4 regions of the Streptomyces broussonetiae genome follow, and region 4 is predicted to be linked to each of the others. Evidence: riboswitches for the same ligand, from Rfam matches in the RefSeq annotation. Region 4 holds a riboswitch; each other region holds the start of a gene.
The links. Region 4 has a riboswitch for cobalamin ahead of GQF42_RS14650 (prenyltransferase/squalene oxidase repeat-containing protein). Riboswitches for the same ligand answer to the same signal wherever they lie in the genome.
Positions count from the first base shown of each region.

Region 1: another riboswitch for cobalamin. It lies ahead of GQF42_RS12065 (cobalamin biosynthesis protein); the one in region 4 lies ahead of GQF42_RS14650 (prenyltransferase/squalene oxidase repeat-containing protein).
Region 2: another riboswitch for cobalamin. It lies ahead of nicT (Nickel transporter NicT); the one in region 4 lies ahead of GQF42_RS14650 (prenyltransferase/squalene oxidase repeat-containing protein).
Region 3: another riboswitch for cobalamin. It lies ahead of GQF42_RS28720 (ribonucleoside-diphosphate reductase subunit alpha); the one in region 4 lies ahead of GQF42_RS14650 (prenyltransferase/squalene oxidase repeat-containing protein).

Region 1 is NZ_CP047020.1:2,607,088-2,612,670, reverse strand. Features, by position in the region: gene cobN (cobaltochelatase subunit CobN) at 1-1,439, opposite strand, end outside; gene GQF42_RS12070 (cobyric acid synthase) at 1,436-2,944, opposite strand; gene GQF42_RS12065 (cobalamin biosynthesis protein) at 2,941-3,921, opposite strand; cobalamin riboswitch at 4,022-4,162, opposite strand; gene GQF42_RS12060 (hypothetical protein) at 4,293-4,520, opposite strand; gene GQF42_RS12055 (inorganic phosphate transporter) at 4,555-5,583, opposite strand, start outside.
Region 2 is NZ_CP047020.1:1,400,830-1,406,412, reverse strand. Features, by position in the region: gene GQF42_RS06735 (allantoin permease) at 1-1,305, opposite strand, end outside; partial or broken gene GQF42_RS45690 (hypothetical protein) at 1,571-1,785, opposite strand; gene nicT (Nickel transporter NicT) at 1,929-3,038, opposite strand; cobalamin riboswitch at 3,066-3,254, opposite strand; gene GQF42_RS06720 (ArsR/SmtB family transcription factor) at 3,334-3,771, shown strand; partial or broken gene GQF42_RS45685 (alpha/beta fold hydrolase) at 3,986-4,273, opposite strand; gene GQF42_RS06710 (CGNR zinc finger domain-containing protein) at 4,351-4,923, shown strand; gene GQF42_RS06705 (MOSC and FAD-binding oxidoreductase domain-containing protein) at 5,100-5,583, shown strand, end outside.
Region 3 is NZ_CP047020.1:6,206,351-6,211,933, forward strand. Features, by position in the region: gene GQF42_RS28715 (ribonucleotide-diphosphate reductase subunit beta) at 46-1,065, opposite strand; gene GQF42_RS28720 (ribonucleoside-diphosphate reductase subunit alpha) at 1,065-3,434, opposite strand; cobalamin riboswitch at 3,561-3,731, opposite strand; gene mctP (monocarboxylate uptake permease MctP) at 3,850-5,466, opposite strand; gene GQF42_RS28730 (DUF3311 domain-containing protein) at 5,463-5,583, opposite strand, start outside.
Region 4 is NZ_CP047020.1:3,164,956-3,170,538, reverse strand. Features, by position in the region: gene GQF42_RS14665 (ABC transporter ATP-binding protein) at 1-907, opposite strand, end outside; gene GQF42_RS14660 (energy-coupling factor transporter transmembrane protein EcfT) at 904-2,031, opposite strand; gene GQF42_RS14655 (SCO2322 family protein) at 2,024-2,695, opposite strand; gene GQF42_RS14650 (prenyltransferase/squalene oxidase repeat-containing protein) at 2,692-3,903, opposite strand; adenosylcobalamin-variant (AdoCbl-variant) riboswitch at 4,028-4,099, opposite strand; gene GQF42_RS14645 (hypothetical protein) at 4,272-5,147, opposite strand; gene GQF42_RS14640 (XRE family transcriptional regulator) at 5,399-5,583, shown strand, end outside.

The sequences.
Region 1 (5,583 bases), 560 kb from region 4:
ATGTCGGGGTCGTGGTAGATCGCGATCGGGTTCTCGCCGAAGCCGCGCGGCGGCTGGATCATCACGACGACGTTCCCGAACTGCAGGGAGGCGAGCACGATGTCCCCGCCGTCCACGTACAGGCTGCCCGGCGGCTCGCCCCAGGCCTCCACCATGGCCTGCTTCAGGTCCGGGTCGAGCCTGTCGAACCACGCCCGGTAGTCCGCCAGCGGCACCCGTGCCGGCGCCGCCGCCAGTTGCTCCTCCGTCAGCCACTCGACGTCGTGGCCGCCGGCCTCGATCAGCCGGTGGATCAACTCGTCGCCGCCCGAGGGGTATGCGGTGAGCCCGTACCCCGCGTCCCGGAGCGCGTCGAGCAACCGGACCGCCGACGCGGGCGTGTCCAGACCGACCGCGTTGCCGACGCGCGAGTGCTTGGTCGGGTACGCGGTGAAGACCAGGGCGATCTTCTTCTCGGCGTTCGGCTTGTGCTTCAACCGCGCATGGCGCAGGGCGATTCCGGCCACGCGCGCGGCCCGCTCCGGATCGGCGACGTACACCGGGACCTCGTCCGGGCCCTGCTCCTTGAAGGAGAACGGCACCGTGATCAGACGGCCGTCGAACTCCGGGATCGCGACCTGCATCGCCGCGTCCATGGGGGACAGGGCGGCGTCCGACTCGTTCCAGGCGGCCCGCGAGGAGGTGAGGCAAAGCCCCTGCAGGACGGGGATGTCCAGATCGGCGAGCGCGCCGATGTCCCAGGCCTCCTCGTCACCGCCCGCCGCGGCCTGCGACGCGTGCGTGCCGCCTGCCGCGAGCACGGTGGCGACCAGCGCGTCGGCCCGGCCCAGCAGCTCGTACAGCCCGGCGTCCGCTCCGCGCAGCGAACCGCAGTACACGGGCAGGGCGTTGGCTCCCTTCGCCTCGATCGCCTCGCACAGGGTGTCCACGAAGGCGGTGTTGCCGCTCAGCTCGTGCGCCCGGTAGAAGAGCACGCCGACGGTCGGCCGGCCGTCGACGAGCGTACGGTCGCCGTGGACGCCGTACTCCGGCATCTTGCGTGGCTCCTCGAAGCCCTCGCCGGTCAGCAGCACGGTGTCGGACAGGAACCGGGACAGCTCCAGCAGGTTCGCCGGACCGCCCTCGACCAGGTACTTGAGCGCCTCCGCGACGACGCCGGCCGGCACCGAGGACTCGGCCATCAGCTCCGCGTCCGGCACGGCCTCGCCGCCCAGCAGCACGGTGGGGATCCCGGCCGCCTTCAGCGCGGCGAGCCCGTCCTCCCAGGCGCGCTTGCCGCCGAGGAGCCGTACGACGGCCAGGTCGGCACCCTCGAGCAGCCCCGGCAGCTCCTGCCCGACGTCCACCCGGGTCGGGTTGCCGATGCGGTAGTCCGCGCCGGAGGCCCGGGCCGCCAGCAGGTCCGTGTCGGCGGTGGACAACAACAACACTGTGCTCATGCGGGCGCTCCCGGTGGAATGAAAGGCAGTCCTTGCGGCGCGCCCGACTCGATGAGCCGCCAGAGCGCGTCCGTGTCCGCGTGCTGTTCGATCAGGTCGCCGAGCCGGTCGAGCTGCTCCTCGCGCAGCGCGGCGAAGGAGGTGTCCGGCGCGGGCACGAAGCGGCGGCCCGCGGCGGCGGCCACCTCGCGCAGGAAGGCCCGCCGGAAGCCGTCCGACTCCAGTGAGCCGTGCCAGTGGGTGCCCCAGGTCTGCCCGACCCGGCAGCCGTCCAGGAAGGGTTCGCCGCCCAGCACCTGGGCGACACCGTGGTGGATCTCGTACCCCTCGACCCGCTCGCCGAGTGCTGCCCCTTCCGGCCGGGTAAGGGTCTTCTCGGGGGCGAACCGCACCCTTACGGGCAGTACCCCGAGGCCTTCGACCTGCCCCTGCCGGCTCTCGACCTCGTCCTCGATGTGCTCACCGAGGATCTGGAAGCCGCCGCAGATGCCGAGGACGGGCCTGTGTTCGGCGGCCCTGCGCCGCAGCGCGTCCGCGATCCCCCGCTCGTGCAGCCACTCCAGGGCCCGGACCGTCCCCCGTGTGCCGGGGACGACGACGAGGTCGGCGTCCGCCAGCTCCTCCGGCCGGTCCACGAACCGCACCACGACGCCGGGTTCGGCGGCGAGCGCGTCCACGTCCGTGAAGTTGGACATCAGCGGGATCGCGCAGACGGCGACCCGGAGCACGTCCTCGCCGACGGGGGAGGAGACGTGCGACTCCCGCACCGCTCCGCGCAGGGAGACGCGGAGCCCGTCCTCCTCGTCGATGCCGAGGCCGTGCCGGAAGGGGAGGACGCCGTAGGTCTGCCGTCCGGTGAGGCCGTGCAGCATGTCGAGCCCGGGCTCCAGAAGGCTCACGTCCCCCCGGAACTTGTTCACCAGGAACCCGGCGACCAGTTCCTGGTCCTCGGGCGAGAGCAGGGCGAGGGTCCCGAAGAAGGAGGCGAAGACGCCCCCGCGGTCGATGTCGCCGACGACGAGCACGGGCAGTCGCGCGTTCCGCGCGACCCCCATGTTCACGATGTCGGTCCGGCGCAGGTTGATCTCGGCCGGGCTGCCCGCGCCCTCACAGATCACCGCGTCATACGTGCCCCGCAACTCGGCGAGACAGTCCAGCACCGTGCCGAGCAGCTGCTGCTGCCGTCCGCCGTGATAGCCGCGCGCGCTCAGCTCGCCCACCGGCCTGCCCAGCAGCACCACTTGGCTGCTCTGCTCACCGCCCGGCTTGAGCAGCACCGGGTTCATCAGCGCGGTCGGCTCGATCCGGCACGCCTGGGCCTGCATGGCCTGCGCCCGGCCGATCTCCGCGCCCTCGCGGGTCACGAAGGAGTTGAGCGACATGTTCTGCGCCTTGAACGGCGCTGCCTTCACGCCCTGGCGCACCAGCCACCGGCAGATCCCGGCCGTCACGACGCTCTTGCCGGCGTCGGAGGTGGTGCCGGCGACGAGGAGTCCCCCGTTCACTTCCCACGTCCCTTCGGGCTCTTGACACTCCTGGAACTCTTGACGCTCTTGACGAGCAGGCGCGCGGCGACCGTCGTACCGAGCGCGAGCAGGCCGACGCGACGGGAGAGCCGTGCGGCCCGGTCGATGTCGGTGACCCGGACCGTCCGGCCGCTCGCCCCGTTGAGCACGGGCCGGTGCTCGACACGTCCGCCGTAGGAGAGCGTTCCGCCCAGGCGTACGCCGAGCGCGCCCGCGAAGGAGGCCTCCACGGGCCCGGCGTTGGGACTCGGGTGCCGGTGGGCGTCGGCCTGCCAGGCACGCAGGGCACCGCGCGGGTCGGGTCCGGCCACGGCGGCGAGTACGGCGGTCAGCCGCGCCCCCGGCCAGCCGGCCAGGTCGTCGAGCCGGGCGGAGGCCCAGCCGTAGCGGCGGTGGCGCGGGGACCTGTGGCCGACCATCGCGTCCAGGGTGTTGACCGCCCGGAAGCCGAGCAGCCCCGGCACCCCGGCCACGGCGCCCCACACCAGGGCGCCCACGACGGCGTCGGAGGTGTTCTCGGCGACCGACTCGACCACGGCACGGGCGATCCCGTCGGCGTCCAGCGCCTGCGGGTCCCGGCCGCACAGATGCGGCAGCCGCGCCCGCGCCGCCTCGATGTCCCCGGCCTCCAACGCCCGCCCGACGGTGCGGGCTTCACGCGCGAGCGATGTACCGCCGACGACGGCCCAGACGGCCGCGGCGGTCAGCGCTGCGGAGGCGGGGGGGCAGGGGCGTACGGCGCGTGCGGCGACCGTGCCCAGAGCGACGGCGCCGCCCGTGCACACGACGGTGTGCAGGGCGCCCCAGCCGCGGTGGTCGTGCCACAACGCGCCTTCCACGGCTCCTGCCGCACGCCCGAAGACGGCGACCGGGTGCCCGCGGCGCGGATCGCCGAGGAGCAGGTCGCCGAGAAGGCCGGCGGCGGCGCCGTACGCGTAGGAGCGATCGGCACCCATCGGCTCAGCCGGCCGTGGGAACAGGAGCGGGCCTGGTACGGGTCCTTCTGCAGCCGGGCATGGCGATCGATGTCCTCACTCAGGGTGTCCGCGCCCTGGTTCGACGAGATTCGGCGGTGAGAGTTCCTGGCTCCCGGGGGTTCTTCCCCGGTGACAGTGGCGGGACCGCGCCGGATTCACACCGGCTTCCTCTCCTGCCGCCGTAGCTGGCCCGGGCAGTCCACCACGCACCCGGAACGGCCGTCAACTTGCCGTTGACCTGCACAGGGAGAGTGTGCCGATCCCCACACCGCGGGACGCGGCCGGCCGCAGGACATGCCGAAGGCTCCCCTCCGCAGGAACGGGAGGGGAGCCTTCGGCCATGCCGTGTGTCAGGCCTTGACCACGATCAGGTAGATGCCGTACGAGACCGCAGCCGCGCAGGCGGCGAAGCAGACGTAGGCGCCGGTGACGGCAAGCGCGGCGGAGCCGCCCTGCGCGGCGGCCTTCTCGCGCTTGGCCAGGCCGTTGACGCCGAGGGTGAACAGGGCCACCAGGCCCACCGTGAACACGAGGCTGACGCCGAAGACGGAGCCGATGGCCGACCAGTCGATCTTCATGGGGACGCTTCCTTGGTAACCGGGGTGGCCGGGGTCAGACGGTGGCGGCCGGTCCGGCGGCCTGCGGGGTGGGTTCGGCGGCAGGGGCGGGGATCACGGCCGTCAGGTCCTCGCCGATCGCACCCGCCGGAGGCGGGGTCACCGCGGCGATGGCGGTGGTCACCACGCCGGCCGGCTCCTCGGCCCCGGCGACGACGTTGGTGTGGTCGACGACCTCCCGGCGGGAGAGCTTCCAGATCGCGGCGCTCGCGGCGATCAGGAAGACCGCGACCACGGCCGTGCCCCAGTCACCGAGGTCGGTGACGGACTCGGCGCCCGCGCCGACCAGCGCGGCGGCCGGAAGGGTGAGGACCCAGGCGACGGCCATACGGGTCGCGGTGGACCAGCGGACCACGCCGCCCTTGCGGCCGAGGCCCGTGCCCATCACCGCGCCGGAGACGACGTGCGTGGTGGAGAGGGAGAAGCCCAGGTGGGAGGAGGCCAGGATGGCGGTCGCGGCGCTGGTCTGGGCGGCGAAGCCCTGGCGCGGCTCCAGGTCCGTCAGGCCCGTGCCCATGGTGCGGATGATGCGCCAGCCGCCGATGTAGGTGCCGAGCGCGATGGCGAGGCCCGCGGAGAGGATCACCCAGGTGGGAGGGTTCGAGCCGGGGGCGATGGCGCCGCCCGCGATCAGCGCGAGGGTGATGATGCCCATCGTCTTCTGGGCGTCGTTGGTGCCGTGGGCGAGGGAGACCAGACCGGCGGAGGCGATCTGCCCGGCGCGGTAGCCCTTGCGGGAGGCCTCGCCCTCGCTCCTGTTGCCGATGCCGTAGGACAGGCGGGTGGACAGCATGGCCGCGATGCCCGCGACGACCGGTGCGGCGACCGCAGGGAGCAGCACCTTGGTCACCAGTACGTCCCCGTGCACGGCGCCGAAGCCGGCTGAGGCGACCGTGGCGCCGATCAGACCGCCCATCAGGGCGTGCGAGGAGCTGGAGGGGAGGCCCACCAGCCAGGTCAGCAGGTTCCAGAGGATCGCGCCGACCAGCGCGGCGAAGATGACCTCGGGACGAATGCCCTTCTC
Region 2 (5,583 bases), 1.8 Mb from region 4:
GAAGGCAACCACGCCGACGGGGTTGACGGCGTAGAGCATGCCGCGGCGGAACTCCGGCCGCAGCGGGGACAGCTTGAGCAGGTACTTGTTGACGCCGATGTCGGTCGCCACCGTGACCACCCAGGCGATCGCGCAGTTCGAGTAGAAGCCGAGGACGCTGTTGAGGAAGCTGAACATGTCGGCTTCCATCAGGGCCAGCGCAAACCCGAGGTTGACCAGGACGAAGACCATGCGGCCCGGGTAGTGCCTGGTCACGCGGGTGAAGGAGTTCGTCCACGCCAGCGAACCGGAGTACGCGTTCGTCACATTGATCTTGATCTGGCTGATGACCACCAGGGCCACGGCCAGCGGGACCACCATCCAGGACGGCATCATCGCGTCGAAGGCGCCGCGGAACTGCTGGATCGGCTCCGTCGCGGCGGCCGGACCGACCTTCGCGAGAATGTAGACGGCGAGGAAGACACCGATGGCCTGCTTGAGCGCGCCGAGCACCACCCAGCCGGGGCCGGCCATGATCACGGCCGTCCACCAACTTTGCCTGTTCGCCTCGGACTTGGGCGGCATGAAGCGCAGATAGTCGATCTGCTCGCCGATCTGCGCGATCAGCGACAGGCATACGCCTGCGCCGAGGAGGACCGGCGCGGCGTGGATACCGCCGTCGCCGTCGGTGCCGGCGTAGGAGAGGAAGCGGTCGACCGTGCCGGGGTCGGTGGCGACCAGGTAGACCAGCGGGCCGATCATCAGCAGCAGCCAGATCGGCGTCGTCCACACCTGGAGCTTGCTGAGTGCCTTCATGCCGTAGATCACCAGGGGGATGACCATGAGGGTGGAGACCAAGTAGCCCAGCCACAGCGGCAGTCCGAGGCCGAGCCTGAGGCCCTGGGCCATGATCGAGCCTTCGAGGGCGAAGAAGATGAAGGTGAAGCTGGCGAAGATGACGCTGGTCAGCACGGAGCCGTAGTAGCCGAAGCCGGAGCCGCGCGTGATCAGGTCGAGGTCGATGTTGTAGCGGGCGCCGTAGTATGCCAGCGGAAAGCCGGTGACGAAAATGACGACGGCGGCCACCGCGATCGCCACGAGCGCGTTGCCGGTGCCGTGTGCCAGGCCGATGCCGGCGCCGATGGAGAAGTCGGCCATGTAGGCGATGCCGCCGAGCGCGGTCGTCGCCACGACCATGGGGGTCCAGCGACGGTAACTGCGGGGAGCGAAACGGAGGGTGTAGTCCTCCAGCGTCTCCCTGACCGCCTGGTCCCCGGCGGCCTTCGTCGTGCCTGCCGCCTGGGGTCGTGACTCGGTGGTACTCATGCCGCGCCTCCCGATGACGCTGGTGCGGATGCCTCGGTGAAGGGAAGAACCCCGCTTGGCGTCGTCGGCAGGACGGGGGAGCCGACGGCCCGTCATACGCCGCGAACAGCCGTCCGTACGGTTCATCCCATGGCCGGTCACGCTAGGAAGCGGTTGTTACCGTCGGTTCCCGCCGTCGTGAACGCGAAGTTGCCGAGAACTCACCTGCCTTCTCGCGGACGTTGTTCGGGGGCCGGTGGGCGGACGCCGCCCGAACGAGCCGGGCCGGGCCGTGTTCGAGTGTGTCGGCGGCGACGTGGCCGGCGACGTGGTGGACGCCGTGGAGCGGGACGTGCAGCGCGCAGGCGCCCCCTTCGCCGCGGCAAGTCCGATCTGGAGCGGGCCGGACAGGCCCGCACCGTTGGTCACCGCCACCGCCACCGCCACCGCCACCGCCACCGCCGCCGCCACCACGCCGATGCCGGGCGGCCGGAGCCCCGCGTCCGCCCGGGTCGGCAGGGGCGCGACTCATCCTTCCCGGGCAGGTGGTACGAGGGAAGGCTCCCGCGAGGAAGGTGCTCGGGGGAGCCTTGCGGCTGTCGGGCCGCTCCGGGACGCCGGCTGCGGCGCCGGTCGCCGTGCTGTCAGCCGGCGTCCAGGGTGCGGGCGCGCCAGCGCTCCTCGACCTTGGCCAGGCGCCAGTAGCCGATGGCCACGGCCCAGACGACCACGAACAGTCCGACGATGACATAGCCGACGTTGTCCAGGTTCAGGCCGGCGATCCAGCTGGTGACGTCGTCGTTCAGGCCGAGCTTGTCGTGCAGGACGCCGACCAGTTCGATGGTGCCGACGAAGAAGGCGACGGCGATGGACAGGCCGGTGATGGTGAGGTTGTAGAAGACCTTGCGGACGGGGTTCGAGAACGCCCACTGGTAGGCGAAGTTCATGAACGTGCCGTCCAGGGTGTCGAACAGACTCATGCCCGCCGCGAAAAGCAGAGGCAGGCACAGGACCGCGTACCAGGGCAGGCCGGCGGCGGCGCCGTTGCCGGCCAGGGCGAGGAGCAGGACCTCGGTCGAGGTGTCGAAGCCGATACCGAAGAGGAAGCCGAGGGGGAACATCTGGCCGGGGCGGCGGATGGACTTGGTGAACCGGCCCAGGATGCGGTTCATGAAGCCGCGCGAGTCGAGGTGGGCCTCCAGCTCCGTCTCGTCGTAGCGTCCGGCGCGCATGGCCTTGAAGACGCGCATGATGCCGAACAGCGCGACGAGGTTGAGGGCGGCGATGAGGTACAGGAAGCTGCCGGAGACCGTGGTGCCCACGGTGCCGAGAACCTGGTGGGTCCGGGAGCCGTCGTTCATCAGCGTGCCGGCGAGTTTGGCGCCGCCGGCCACCAGCGCGGCCATGACGACCACCACACTGGAGTGCCCGAGCGCGAACCAGAAGCCCACCGACACCGGCCGCTTGCCGTCGGCCATCAGCTTGCGGGTGGTGTTGTCGATCGCGGCGATGTGGTCGGCGTCGAAGGCGTGCCGCATGCCGAGGGTGTAGGCCGTGATGCCCAGACCGATGCCGAACGCCTTGGTACCCACCTCGTAGTGACGCGGGACCACGAGCAGGAACAGGATCCCGAACGCCAGCACGTGCAGTGCGACGATCACGGCCAGCAGGCCGGCGGTTCGTACGGTGTCCTCGCGACGCCAGTGGAAGGACGGGGCGGCGTCGGTTTCGGGCACGCCTGGGGACACGGTCATACAGTCACGCTCCAGCACCTCGTGGATCAGCTTCGTGATGCCGTGGCCGGTCTCCTGGCTGACGGGTCGACGCGCCCACCCCTGCCTTCCCGGCCGTGAGGCCAGTGGCAACGCATGAGGTGGGAACTCCCCGATCACAGTGGCGAGGGCCGCTCCGGACTGAGCCCCTGAGGGCTGTCACCGGTCTTCCCGAACACCACGGCCTGCCCACCCTAAGAGGCCGTGGCGTATGGCTGCAAGGCTGCACAACTGCTCAGGTATGGAGCGGATCGAGGGCGGCTGCGATGATGAGCCCATGCATCTCGTCCCCGCGGAACGCGCCGGGCAGCGGACCATCGACGGTCACCGGGTCTGCGACGCCATCGCCGCCGTCGGCGAGCCCGAGCGCGTACGCGCCTGGGCCGAGCGCTTCTCCCTGCTCTCCGACCCCGGACGTCTGTCCTTGCTGCTCGCCCTGCAGGAAGCCGGCCCCATCGCGGTCTCCGACCTCGCCCTGGCGACCGGCATGAGGGACACCGCCGTCTCCCAGGCTCTCCGTCTCCTGCGGACCGCCGGCATCGTCGAGGGCGAGAAGGACGGCCGGATCGTGCGCTACCGGCTGGTCGACGGCCCGATTTCCGCGCTGCTGAAACACTGCACGTCCCAAGGCGCGGACACTGACGGCTCCTTGACTCCTGAGACCGCAGGGCCGTCGTGGGCGGCAGCGCCGCCTTCGCCGGATGCCGGCCCCTGACGAGGAGTTCTTCGCGCTGTTGGACCTGCATGCGCAGCAAGTGAGCGCTGTCGACGAAGCCGAGCACCGCTGGTACCTGCCGTCCACCCGGTTCACCCGGTGCGCGATCCACCCATGGTGGGTTCCTTCCGGTGCGGGGTACGCGGGTCGCCGTACCCCGGATGGGTTTCTGGCGGACGAGACGGACCACGCAACCGCCCCGCTGCCCTGTGCGTCAGGCGAGGACGCGGGCGAGGAAGGCGCGGATGTGCTCGGTGACGGTCTGCAGATGGCTCTCCAGGGCGAAGTGCCCGGAGTCCAGCAGGTGGATCTCGGCCTCGGGCAGGTCCTGGCGGAACGCCTCGGCGCCCTCGGGACCGAAGATCTCGTCGTTCGCTCCCCAGACCGCCGGCAGGGGGACCTGGGAGTCGCGGAAGAGCCTGAGCTGGATCTCGTTGTTTCCGGGGCGGTCCAGCAGCGCTTGGTCGTGGACCCAGTTGTCGGGGCTGGACCAGGCTCGATCTAACCTGTCAACGATATTTCATAGGTTATATTGGGGGTGGCGTGTCAAGCGCCCCGGATCGGTGAGGGGGTGCGAGGGTGACCGACCGAGAACAGCAGGACGTGCTGCTGGGGCTGCTCAACAGCACGCCAGTGGTCAACGGCGCCGTCCAGGCCCGGCTGGCGGATCCGGAAGCGGCCGGATTCTGGCAGTGGGTCCACAGCGGCAGTGGCACCGCGGACGAGCGCCGCAGCCTCGTGCAGGCGCGCGACGCCCACCAGGGCGTGGTGCGCGGCAGGCGCCCCGCCGCGTCGCCGGCTCCGCTCCTGGAAGACGTCACCTCCCGCCCGTATCTCTCGCCCGCGGGGGTGTCCTGGCAGGTGGACGCCCCCGCGGAGCGCCGGATGGCGGTGGAAGCCGTGCTGGCGTGGAGCGTGCTCCAGCAGGCGACCCCCGGCCGGCTCCGGCCGTGCGCCAACCCGGAGTGCCGACGGTTCCTCATCGACCGCAGCAAGACCGACAACGCCCGCTGGTGTTCGATGGCCGTCTGCGGCAACCGCATGAAGGCGAGGCGCCACTACCGGCGCACGCGCGCCGCGCACCGCGCTCGATCTCCCCGAACAATCCAATTGGTCGGGGAGATCAATTCGACGATGCCCATCCCCCGGTAATGTCAATTCCTCGGCGATGCGATTGCCCCGGCAATTCCGCAAGGAAATCGGCGAATACACAGGCCTTGGGATCGCGGAATCGCGGTGGCACCGGCGGGGAACTAGGATCGGCCCCGGTGCACAGTGACAGCGCCGGGAGGGGCCGCGCCGGTCGGCCGCTCCGCAGGAGGTCCGCGATGGCGACGCTGCTGTCCGTCAACGTAGGGATGCCCAAGGACGTCTCCTGGCAGGGACGTACCGTCCGCACCGGAGCCTGGAAGGCCCCCGTCCAGGGCCCCCGTATGGTCCGGCGGCTCAACGTCGACGGAGACGGTCAGGGAGATCTGGCCGGGCACGGCGGCGACATCCGTGCGGTCCTCGTCTACCAGCTGCAGTCCTATCAGTACTGGCAAGAACGGCTCCGCCGCGACGACCTGACGTTCGGCAGCTTCGGGGAGAACTTCACCGTCGACGGCCTGCCCGACGACGAGGTGTGCATCGGCGACCGGTACCGCATCGGCGAAGCCGAATTCGAAGTCACCCAGCCCCGCGTCACCTGCTACCGCGTCGGTATGCGCCTGGGCGAACCCGGCATGGCCACATTGCTGGTCGCCCATCACCGCCCGGGTTTCTACCTGCGCGTCATCACCGAGGGGCATGTCCAGGCCGGTGACGAGATCA
Region 3 (5,583 bases), 3.0 Mb from region 4:
CCGACAGCTCAGGGAGGCCGGGAAGAGAGCGGGAAGAGAGCAGGATCAGAAGTCCTCGTCCAGGTCGACGGTGCCCTCGACCGCGACCTGGTACGCCGACGGACGGCGCTCGAAGAAGTTCGTCAGCTCCTGAACGCCCTGCAGCTCCATGAAGGAGAACGGGTTCTCCGAGCCGTACACCGGGGCGAAGCCGAGGCGCGTGAGGCGCTGGTCCGCAACGCACTCCAGGTACTGGCGCATCGACTCGGTGTTCATGCCCGGCAGGCCGTCACCGCACAGGTCGCGGGCGAACTGCAGCTCGGCCTCGACGGCCTCCTTCAGCATGTCGACGACCTCCTGCTGCAGCTCGTCGTCGAAGAGATCCGGCTCCTCCTTGCGGACGGTGTCGACCACGTCGAAGGCGAACGACATGTGCATGGTCTCGTCGCGGAACACCCAGTTGGTGCCGGTGGCGAGGCCGTGCAGCAGACCCCGGCTGCGGAACCAGTAGACGTACGCGAAGGCGCCGTAGAAGAACAGGCCCTCGATGCACGCGGCGAAGCAGATCAGGTTGAGCAGGAAGCGGCGGCGGTCGGCCTTCGTCTCCAGCCGGTCGATCTTGTCCACCGAGTCGATCCACTTGAAGCAGAACTCGGCCTTCTCGCGGATGGACGGGATGTTCTCCACCGCCGCGAAGGCCGCCGCCCGGTCCTCCGGGTCGGGGAGGTAGGTGTCCAGCAGCGTCAGGTAGAACTGGACGTGCACGGCCTCCTCGAAGAGCTGACGGCTCAGGTACAGCCGCGCCTCGGGGGAGTTGATGTGCTTGTACAGCGTCAGCACCAGGTTGTTCGCGACGATCGAGTCACCCGTCGCGAAGAAGGCGACCAGCCGGCCGATGAGGTGCTGCTCCTCGGGCGTCAGCTTCGCGAGGTCGGCGACGTCCGAGTGGAGGTCGACCTCCTCGACGGTCCAGGTGTTCTTGATCGCGTCCCGGTAGCGCTCGTAGAAGTCCGGGTAGCGCATGGGGCGCAGAGTCAGCTCGAAGCCCGGGTCGAGCAGGTTGGCGTTACGGGTGGTGGTGCTCATTACTGGCAGGCCTCGCAGGACTCGGGGTTTTCCAGGGAGCAGGCGACGGCGTCGGGGTCGGCGGCCTGCTGGACGGGGATGCCGGCGGTGCTCTGCGCCTGGGCCGCGCGGGCGATCCGCGTCGCCGGGCGGGAGCGCAGGTAGTACGTCGTCTTCAGGCCCGACTTCCAGGCGTACGCGTACATCGAGGAGAGCTTGCCGATGGTCGGCGTCTCCAGGAACAGGTTCAGGGACTGCGCCTGGTCCAGGAACGGGGTGCGGGCCGCGGCCATGTCGATCAGGCCGCGCTGCGGGATCTCCCACGCCGTGCGGTACAGCGCCCGCACCTCCTCGGGGATCCACACGAAACCCTGCACCGAGCCGTTGGAGTCGCGCAGCGCCTCACGGGTGCGCGCGTCCCACACGCCGAGGTTCTTCAGGTCCTGCACCAGGTACGAGTTGACCTGCAGGAACTCACCGGACAGCGTCTCGCGCTTGAACAGGTTCGACACCTGCGGCTCGATGCACTCGTACACGCCCGCGATGGAGGCGATGGTCGCCGTCGGGGCGATGGCGAGCAGCAGCGAGTTGCGCATGCCGACGGACGCGACGCGCCTGCGGAGCGCGTCCCAGCGCTCGGGCCAGGTCAGCTCGGTGTCGTAGTGGTCCGGGTGCAGCACGCCCTGGGCCGTACGGGTCTTCTCCCAGGCCGGCAGCGGGCCGCTGCGCTCGGCGAGGTCGGTGGAGGCCTCGTACGCGGCAAGCATGATCCGCTCGGCGATCCGCGTCGACAGGGCCCTGGCCTCGGCGGAGTCGAAGGGCAGACGCAGCTTGAAGAAGACGTCCTGCAGACCCATCGCCCCGAGGCCGACCGGACGCCACCTGGCATTGGAGCGGCCCGCCTGCTCGGTCGGGTAGAAGTTGATGTCCACGACCCGGTCGAGGAAGGTCACGGCCGTGCGGACGGTCTCGTCCAGCCGCTCCCAGTCGATGTCGCCGCGCGCCGCGTCGACGAAGGCACCCAGGTTCACGGATCCCAGGTTGCAGACCGCCGTCTCGCCGTCGTCCGTGACCTCCAGGATCTCCGTGCAGAGGTTGGAGGAGTGGACCACGTGACCGGGCAGGGCCGTCTGGTTGGCGGTGCGGTTGGCCGCGTCCTTGAAGGTCATCCAGCCGTTGCCGGTCTGCGCGAGGGTGCGCATCATGCGGCCGTACAGCTCGCGGGCCGGGATGGTCTTCTTCGCCAGGCCCGCCTGCTCGGCCTTGCGGTAGGCGGCGTCGAACTCCTCGCCCCACAGGTCCACCAGCTCCGGCACGTCGGCCGGGGAGAACAGCGACCACTCGGCGTCCGCGTTCACCCGGCGCATGAACTCGTCCGGGATCCAGTGCGCGAGGTTCAGGTTGTGCGTACGGCGGGCGTCCTCACCGGTGTTGTCCCGCAGCTCCAGGAACTCCTCGATGTCGGAGTGCCAGGTCTCCAGGTAGACGGCCGCGGCACCCTTGCGCCGGCCGCCCTGGTTCACGGCGGCCACCGAGGCGTCCAGCGTCTTGAGGAACGGGACGATGCCGTTGGAGTGCCCGTTGGTGCCCCGGATCAGCGAACCGCGGCTGCGGATACGGGAGTACGACAGCCCGATGCCGCCCGCGTGCTTGGAGAGCCGGGCAACCTGGTGGTAGCGGTCGTAGATGGAGTCCAGCTCGTCCAGCGGGGAGTCGAGCAGGTAGCAGGACGACATCTGCGGGTGCCGCGTACCGGAGTTGAAGAGCGTGGGGGAGGACGGCAGGTAGTCGAGGCGGCTCATGAGCCGGTAGAGCGCGGCGACTTCGTCGACGGAGCGTGCGGTGTCGTCCTCGGCGAGTCCGGCGGCCACCCGGAGCATGAAGTGCTGCGGAGTCTCGATCACCTTGCGGGTGATCGGGTGCCGCAGCAGATAGCGGCTGTGCAGGGTGCGCAGGCCGAAGTAGCCGAAGCGGTCGTCGGCGCCGGTGTCGATCAGGGCGTCGAGGCGGGCCGCGTGCAGCCGCGCGAACTCCGCGGTGCGGTCGGCGATCAGGCCCTCGCGGTGACCGACGGCCACGGACTCGGTGAAGGACGTCACGCCCTGCGAGCCGGCCTCGGCGCGGATGGAGAGGGTCAGTAGCCGGGCGGCCAGCCGCGAGTAGGCGGGGTCCTCGGAGATGAGCCCGGCGGCGGCCTCGGTGGCCAGTTCGCGCAACTCCGCCTCGTCGGCCCGGGCGGACCGGCCGCGCAGCGCGGCGGCGGCGACCCGGCCGGGGTCGGCGTCGGGGAGGTCGGCGGTCAGCTCGGTCAGGGTCCGCAGCAACGCGGTACCGGGACCGTCGGTGTCCAGGCCGCTGGCTGAAGCCGGATCTGCTGGCGCGATGGTCACGTGGGGCTCTCCCTCGCTCGGCACGGGGGCCTTGCGGAGGGCAGGGGGCAGCCACGAGCGCACACGCGTGGCGTCCACCGGCCCATTCCACGAGGCCCGGACGTCGGAAGGCACCCGGGCCGGACGGCCGGGCGCACGCTGCCGGCAGGTCCTCGGACTGACTCCTGGGCGCATACGCGCACAAGTACACCGTTGCGGGACAGTTCCGGATTCACACCGGATTCCCCTGCGACGACAGCGAGGATGAGCATACATCTAGTGCCGGGCTGTCGTGGCACCACCAGATGTTGTGTCTGTTGTGTGTTGCGCTGGCTTCAGAGCGTCAACTTGTGTATGACGGGAGGTATGCGAAACGGGCCGCCGTGGGTTCGTCCCCCGGCGGCCCGCTGTGGTGGTGTGCCGCGTACGACGTGCGTCAGTGGGCGACGCCCACCAGTTCCGTTTCGACACCCTGGTCGCCCGCGTCCGCCGTGTAGTCCTCCGGCCTGGTCTCGTCGATGCCCTCGGGGGCCTTCACGGCCCGCAGGACGAGCGTGAGGACCACCGTGACCGCCACGTTGAGCACGAACGCCGTGAAGCCGATGTAGCCGATCTCACCGATGCCCGGGATCTCCTTCGACGAGCCTCCGAAGTGCTTCTGGGTCGGGGAGGCGACACCGTACGCGGCGACCGTGCCGTAGATCATGCCGACCGCCCAGCCGGTGAGCAGCGCCCAGCGGTGGAACCAGCGGGTGAACAGGCCGCCGACCAGGGCCGGGAAGGTCTGCAGGATCCAGATGCCGCCCAGCAGCTGGAAGTTGATGGCGACGGTCTTGTCCATGGTCAGGACGAAGAGCAGGGCGCCGAACTTCACCAGCAGCGAGACGATCTTGGAGACCTGGGCCTCCTGCCTCGGCGTGGCGTCCGGCTTGATGAAGTCCTTGTAGATGTTGCGGGTGAAGAGGTTCGCCGCCGCGATCGACATGATCGCCGCCGGCACCAGCGCGCCGATGCCGATCGCCGCGAAGGCCACGCCCGCGAACCAGTCCGGGAACATGTCCTCGAACAGCTGCGGGATCGCCAGCTGGCCGTTGGTGACCTTCACGCCGGCCGCGATCGCCATGAAGCCCAGCAGGGCCAGCAGGCCGAGCATCAGGGAGTACAGCGGCAGGATCGTGGTGTTGCGGCGGATCACCTCACGGCTCTTGGACGACAGGGTCGCGGTGATCGAGTGCGGGTACATGAAGAGGGCCAGGGCCGAGCCGAGGGCCAGGGTGGCGTAGGTCCACTGGCCCGCCTCCGGCGGCGCGAGCGCGCCGCGCGGCTTGCCGGTGGCGGGGCTGACCTGGCTGAACGCGTGGCCCGCCTTGGCGAAGATGTCGTCGAAGCCGCCCAGCTTGATCGGGATGTAGATGATCGCCACCGCGATGACGATGTAGATCAGGGCGTCCTTGACGAACGCGATCAGGGCGGGCGCGCGCAGGCCGGAGGAGTAGGTGTAGGCCGCCAGCACGCCGAAGGCGATCAGCAGGGGCAGGTCCTTCATGAACCAGTTGGTGTTGTCCCCGCCGCCGACCCCCATCACGTCCAGCACGGCCTGGATGCCGACGAGTTGGAGCGCGATGTACGGCATCGTCGCGAGGATTCCGGTCAGCGCCACCGCGAGCGACAGGCCCTTCGAGCCGAACCGGCCCCGGACGAAGTCCGAGGTGGTGACGTACCCGTGGCGGTGCGAGACCGACCACAGGCGCGGCAGGAAGGTGAAGATCAGCGGGTAGACCAGGATCGTGTACGGCACCGCGAAGAAGCCGGACGCGCCCGCCGCGTAGACCGCCGCCGGCACGGCGACGAAGGTGTACGCCGTGTACAGGTCCCCGCCGAGCAGGAACCAGGTGATCCAGGTGCCGAACGACCGTCCGCCCAGGCCCCATTCGTCCAGCGAGTGCTCGTTCTCGGCCTTGCGCCAGCGTGCGGCGAGGAAGCCCATGACCGTGACGGCCAGGAAGAAGAAGATGAAGACGCCGAGCGCGACGCCGTTGACCCCGTTCTTCACTTCGCCTCACCGCCCTGGGGCGCGGTCGGGGAGCGCTGGTCGTACTGCCACAGCTTGTACGCCGTCATGGTGAGTGCGGCGGAGATCGGCACCCAGAGCATCTGGTACCAGTAGAAG
Region 4 (5,583 bases):
CGCGCCGGAAGAGGCGTCGGCGCGCAGGGTGTGTGGGGCGCCCGGCGCCGGGGCCGGACGGAGGCGGGGCCGCTTGCCTGCGCGCGCCGGGTCCCGACAGCTGTTCGCGCAGGTCGGCGGCGCGGCGGCGGGCGTCCCTGACGGTCAGCGGGAGGGGGGACCAGCCGGCCAGGCGGCCCAGGCCGACCACCGGGGGATACACCGGGGAGACGGCCATCACCTCGGCCGGGGTGCCGACGACCGGCGCCTGTGCGGGGGACGGGAGCAGGATGGCGCGATCGGCGTAGTGGATCACCCGTTCCAGGCGGTGTTCGGCCATCAGGATCGTGGTGCCGAGGTCGTGCACCAGGCGCTGGAGGACCGCGAGCACCTCCTCCGCCGCGGCCGGGTCCAGGGCCGAGGTCGGTTCGTCCAGGACCAGGACCCGGGGGTGCGGGGTGAGGACCGAGCCGATCGCGACCCGCTGGCGCTGGCCCCCGGAGAGGGTGGCGATCGGGCGGTCGCGCAGGGCCGCGAGGCCGAGCAGGTCGAGGGTCTCCTCGACCCGGCGCCGCATCACCTCCGGGGCCAGTCCCAACGATTCCATTCCGTAGGCGAGTTCGTCCTCCACCGTGTCGGTGACGAAATGGGCGAGCGGGTCCTGGCCCACCGTGCCCACCACGTCCGCCAGTTCGCGCGGCTTGTGGGTCCGGGTGTCCCGGCCGGCCACCGTGACACGGCCGCTCAGCGTGCCGCCGGTGAAGTGCGGCACCAGTCCGCTGACCGCGCCGAGCACGGTCGACTTGCCGACCCCCGACGGGCCGACGAGCAGCACCAGTTCGCCCTCCGGCACCACGAAGTCGACGCCGCGGACGCAGGGTTCGGCCGCGCCCTCGTACGTCACGCTGACGTCCTCGAAACGGATCACGAGGGCTCCTTGGGGACGGCGAAGGCGGGCAGCAGGCCGAGGAGGACCGCCGCCGCGGGCCAGAGCGGGAGCGTGGGCGCGACCAGGGGGACGACGCCGGGGTGCAGGGCCTGCGGATCGCGGGTGGAGGCGAGCGTGAGCAGCGCGGCGACGGCGGCGCCGGAACCGGCCACCAGCCAGGCCCGCGCGTCCCACGGGTCCGGGCGGTACCGGGTGCGCAGCGAGCGCCGGCCGCCCAGCTTCAGGCCGGCGAGGGCGGCGGCCACACCGGCGAGCAGGACCGGCAGCCCGTAGCTGCCGCCCTCCGCGGTGAGCAGCCCGTACGTCCCCGCGCACACCCCCAGCAGGCCGCCGAGGGTGAGCGCGGCCGTCGTACGGCGGACCCGGGCGGGGACCTCGGCGCTGCGGCCGTAGCCGCGGGCCTCCATCGAGGCGGCGAGCGCGACCGAGCGCTCCAACGCGCCCTCCAGGACCGGCAGTCCGACCTGGAGCAGCCCGCGCAGGCCCCGGTCCGGGCGGCCGCGCAGCCGGCGGGCGGCGCGCAGCCGCTGGACGTCGGCGACGAGATGGGGCGCGAAGGTGAGGGCGACGACCACGGCGACGCCGGTCTCGTACAGAGCGCCCGGGAGGGACTTGAGCAGGCGGCCCGGGCTCGCGAGGGCGTTCGCCGCGCCGACGCAGATCAGGAGGGTGGCCAGCTTCAGGCCGTCGTAGGCCGCGAAGACCAGGGCCTCGGCCGTGACCCTGCCGCCCAGGCGGATGCCCTGCGCCCAGTGGGGGAGCGGGACCTCGGGGAGGGTGAGGAGGGTGTGGGTGCCGGGGATGGGGGAGCCGAGTGCCACCGCGAAGAAGAGGCGGATGAGGAGGACGGCGAGAGCGAGCTTGGCGAAGGCGGTGTAGGAGCGGGCGGCGGGGGTGGCAGTGCGGTGCGTCGCGACGACGTAGGCGGACGCGGAGACGAGGAGGGCGAGCAGGAGCGGGTTGGCGGTGCGGGTGGCGGCGCTGCCGAGGCCCAGTGCCCAGAGCCACCAGGCGCCGGGGTGCACGGCGGCCCGGTGCCCGGTGCGGCTGCCGGGCCCTGTCGTCGAACTCCCGCCTGCCCCGCGACGACCGGACCTAGGCATTGCGTCGCCGCCGTGCCTGCCACACCGCCGCGCCCGCCAGCAGGGCCACCACCCCCGCACCGATCGGCAACCCCAGCGAGGGCCCGCCGTCGGAGCCGCTGCTCCTCTGCGTGGACTGCCTGGACTGCGTGGACTGCGCGGGCGTCGCGGTCTTCCTGCCGTCCGTCGACACCTGCTCCCCGCACCCGCTGCGCGGATAGCCCGCGATGGCGCACAGCAGGGCGTTGGTGTCGTAGCGCAGGGGCCTCGCGACGGCGGCCAGAGCCTCGGCCGTCGTCGCGTCGTCGGACACGCGCGCGCAGGCCGTACGGCCCGCCGGCGGCGTCTCGCCGGACGGCGCGTCCGCCGGGATGCCGAAGTCGAGGACCAGCGCCACCCGCTTCATCCCCGACCTGGCCGGTGTGGTCGAGCAGATGGCCCCGAAGTCCGCCGTGCCGCGCGGCCGGCTCGCGTCGGCCGAGTCCGCGCTGACCGCGAAGCGGAAGCCCTCCACCGCGCCGTCGTCGGGACGGGCGGTCGAGGGCCCCTGCGTCGCGTACGTCCAACGGCCGTCCGTCCGCTCCCAGAAGGACCAGTAGCGGTAGCCGGTGGCGTGCGCCTGGGTCGCGGCGGCCGTCAGCAGGACGAGCGCGGCCAGCGCCAGGCTCGCCGCACGACGGATCACGGCTGCTGCTTCTTCCGGCCGCTCAGCAGGAAGCCGATGCCGATGCCCGCGACTAGGCAGACGCCGACGAACCACCAGAGGCCGAACGACGAGTTGCCGTCCGACTTCTTCTTCGTCTCGTGCCCGGTGGAGGGCATGCTCGGGGCCGGGCCCTGCGCGTTGAGGGACCGGACGAGGCTGGTGCCGCCGAAGTCACCGGGCTGCGCGCCCACCGCGTGCGCGGCGAGGATCAGCTGGGCGTAGGCCGCCGGGCCGCTCTGCTCGGCCCACTTGAGGGCGTTGTTCTCCAGCCAGGTGTACGACTGCAGCGCCTGCGTGACGCGTCCGTCGGCGGCGAGCGCGACGACCGTGTCCGCCGTGTTGCCGTAGTCCGGCTGGTCCATGGCGCCGGGCAGAGTCGACGTCAGGTGGCCGGTCTTCGCGACGACCGAGGCCAGGTTCGCGCCCGCGTTGTCCGCGATCTGCGCCGGGGTGAGGTGCTTGCCCAAGACGCACGTGGTGCTGCCGGGTGCCTTGCCGGCCGTTGTGACGAACCCCTTGCCGAGCGCGCCGAGCACGCCCGCCGCCGACGCGTCGGCGTTGGCCAGCAGTTCGCCCTTCTTGTCCGGCTGGAAGGCGAGGGCGCCACCGCCGGTCCTGTCGCAGGGGACGGCCATGGCGGCAAGCAGGTCGTAGGGGGACTTGCCCGCCTTGGCGACCTTCGCCGGGTCCGTGCCGGTCGCGGTCAGCGCGCCGATGACGACGGAGGTGGAGTTGGTGTCGCTGGCTCCGCCCGGGGCGTAGCCCCAGCCGCCGTCCTTGTTCTGCACGGACTTCAGCCAGGTCATGGCCTTGCCGACGGCGTCGTCGTGCCCGCCGGCGGCCTTCAGGGCCTGGACGGCGGCGGCCGTGCTGTTGGTGTCCACCATGACCTTGCTGTCGCAGGCCTTGGCCGGGTCGGCGCGGAACGCGGCGAAGGAGCCGTTCGCGCACTGCTGGCCGGCGAGCCAGTCCACGGCCTTCGCGGCCGGTTCGTAGCCGAGCGTGCGCTGGGCGATCAGCGTCAGCGACTGGCGCCACACACCGTCGTACGTCGGATCGGAGGTGCCGTACAGCCCGGACGGGATCGCGCCCTTCGGGGACGGGGACGGCCCGGCGGCCGTGGCGGGCGCGGCGGCGGCCAGCACGCCTACGACGGCGAGAGCCGCTGCGCTGCGGCGGACGTTCATGGTCGGCGACTGCCTCTCCTGCGGGGAGCCGGGCAGCGCACGGGACACCCCGGGCGGCTCGGCTCCGTAGACCTCGACGGTGCCGTGCGCGGCGGGCCGCCGACGCACGTGAGCCGGTCAACGTCCCGTCCGGGGCAGTCCGGCTCTTACGGTTGCGGGTCAGCGCCGGAATTGCACCGGCTTTCCCCTGTACGGGTGTGATGACGACCCCGCCACCTTACCGGCAGCCCCGCGCGGCCCGAGGAGTGGCTGTGCGCACAGGACGGTCGTGACCGGGGTCACGCGGTGGACGGCCGCCGTGACCGCCCCGCACGCCCCCGAACGCACCCCCCACCGTGCGCCGGACGGCCCCCCCCGCGGCGAGAGCGTCATGCGGCGTCCAGCGCCCGATCGCACTCCGCCACGTCCTCCCCCTCCACCACCCAGTACATCCGCCGCCGGCGCTGCCGGGAATCCGTCGACTCCGCGAAGCGGACCGCCGCGGCCCGCTGCCGGCTGGGCGAGAGGTCCACGCCCGTCCCGCACGCCAGTGCCACCGCCACCTCCGCCAGATCGACCCCGGTCGCCCGCTCCACCAGCGAAGGGATCAGATCGCCCGGCAGGTACGGCGCGACCCCGGTCACCCGGGGCCCGCGTCCGGTCACCCGGAGCCCCACATGGGCGACGGTGTGGTTGAGCCCCAGGGCCCGTACCGCCCGCTCGACGGTCTGCCGCAGGAAGCGGTTGTGCAGCAGTCCGTCGTGTGCGTGGACGCAGTGCCGCAGCGGCAGGCGCCCCGGCGGACCCGGCGTCGTACGGGTGAGCGCGGCGATGCGGACCTCGTCGTCCAGGACGACGGTCTCGGCGGACACCAGCGGACCGTCGGCGTCCCCGGGCTCGTCGGGCAGCACCTGGTGCAGGGCGAGCCGGGCCCGTACCGCCGCCGGGTCGGCGCAGGCCGCCGCCGCCTCGTACGACGGTCCGGGCAGGCCCAGTTGTCCGGTGACCCGTGCGGTGGTGACCAGGTGCCCCCTGGTCCAGGTGAGCACGCCGGCGATCCGTTGTCCGTCCGCGTACCGCGCGATCGTCCCGGCCGTCTCCGCCTCCCGCTCGGGGTCGGTGGCGAGATGGCCGGACAGGAAGGGCTGCGCCCAGCCGGGCACGGTGGTGTCGACCAGGATCACCGGGTGGATCCCGGCGATCCGCGCCAGCGGGAACCCGTACGCGGCCGGGCCGGCCCCGAGCAGAAGGACGGGCTGCGGCATCGGCGCATCACCTTCGCGGGGGGCGGGGCAGAGAAACACCCCGGATGCCGCTCCCCCATAGGCGGCACCCGGGGCGGGTCGAAAGCTTGCTCTCTGTGCCGTGATCCTCACCCGCCGCGCCCTCAACTGTCAACTATTACTGCCGCATTGGGCAGGGAGCGTTGTCACGTCTGGTCGGCGACCGGGCGACCGGGTAGCCTCGCGTTCCGTCCGGTCATCACACGGACGACACACACTCAGGGGGGACCTCGGTGAGTGATGCCTACATCTCGCTGGCCGAAGTCCTGGCCAGACTGGGGGAGTTGACCGGTCGGCCCGGTCGGCTGCCGGAGACCCTCGACGTGACCGGCCTGTCCCATCGCACCGGCATTCCCGTGCCGGTCGTCGTCGACCTGCTGGGCGGCGGGCGGGCGCCCGAGAGCGGTCTGGCCCAACG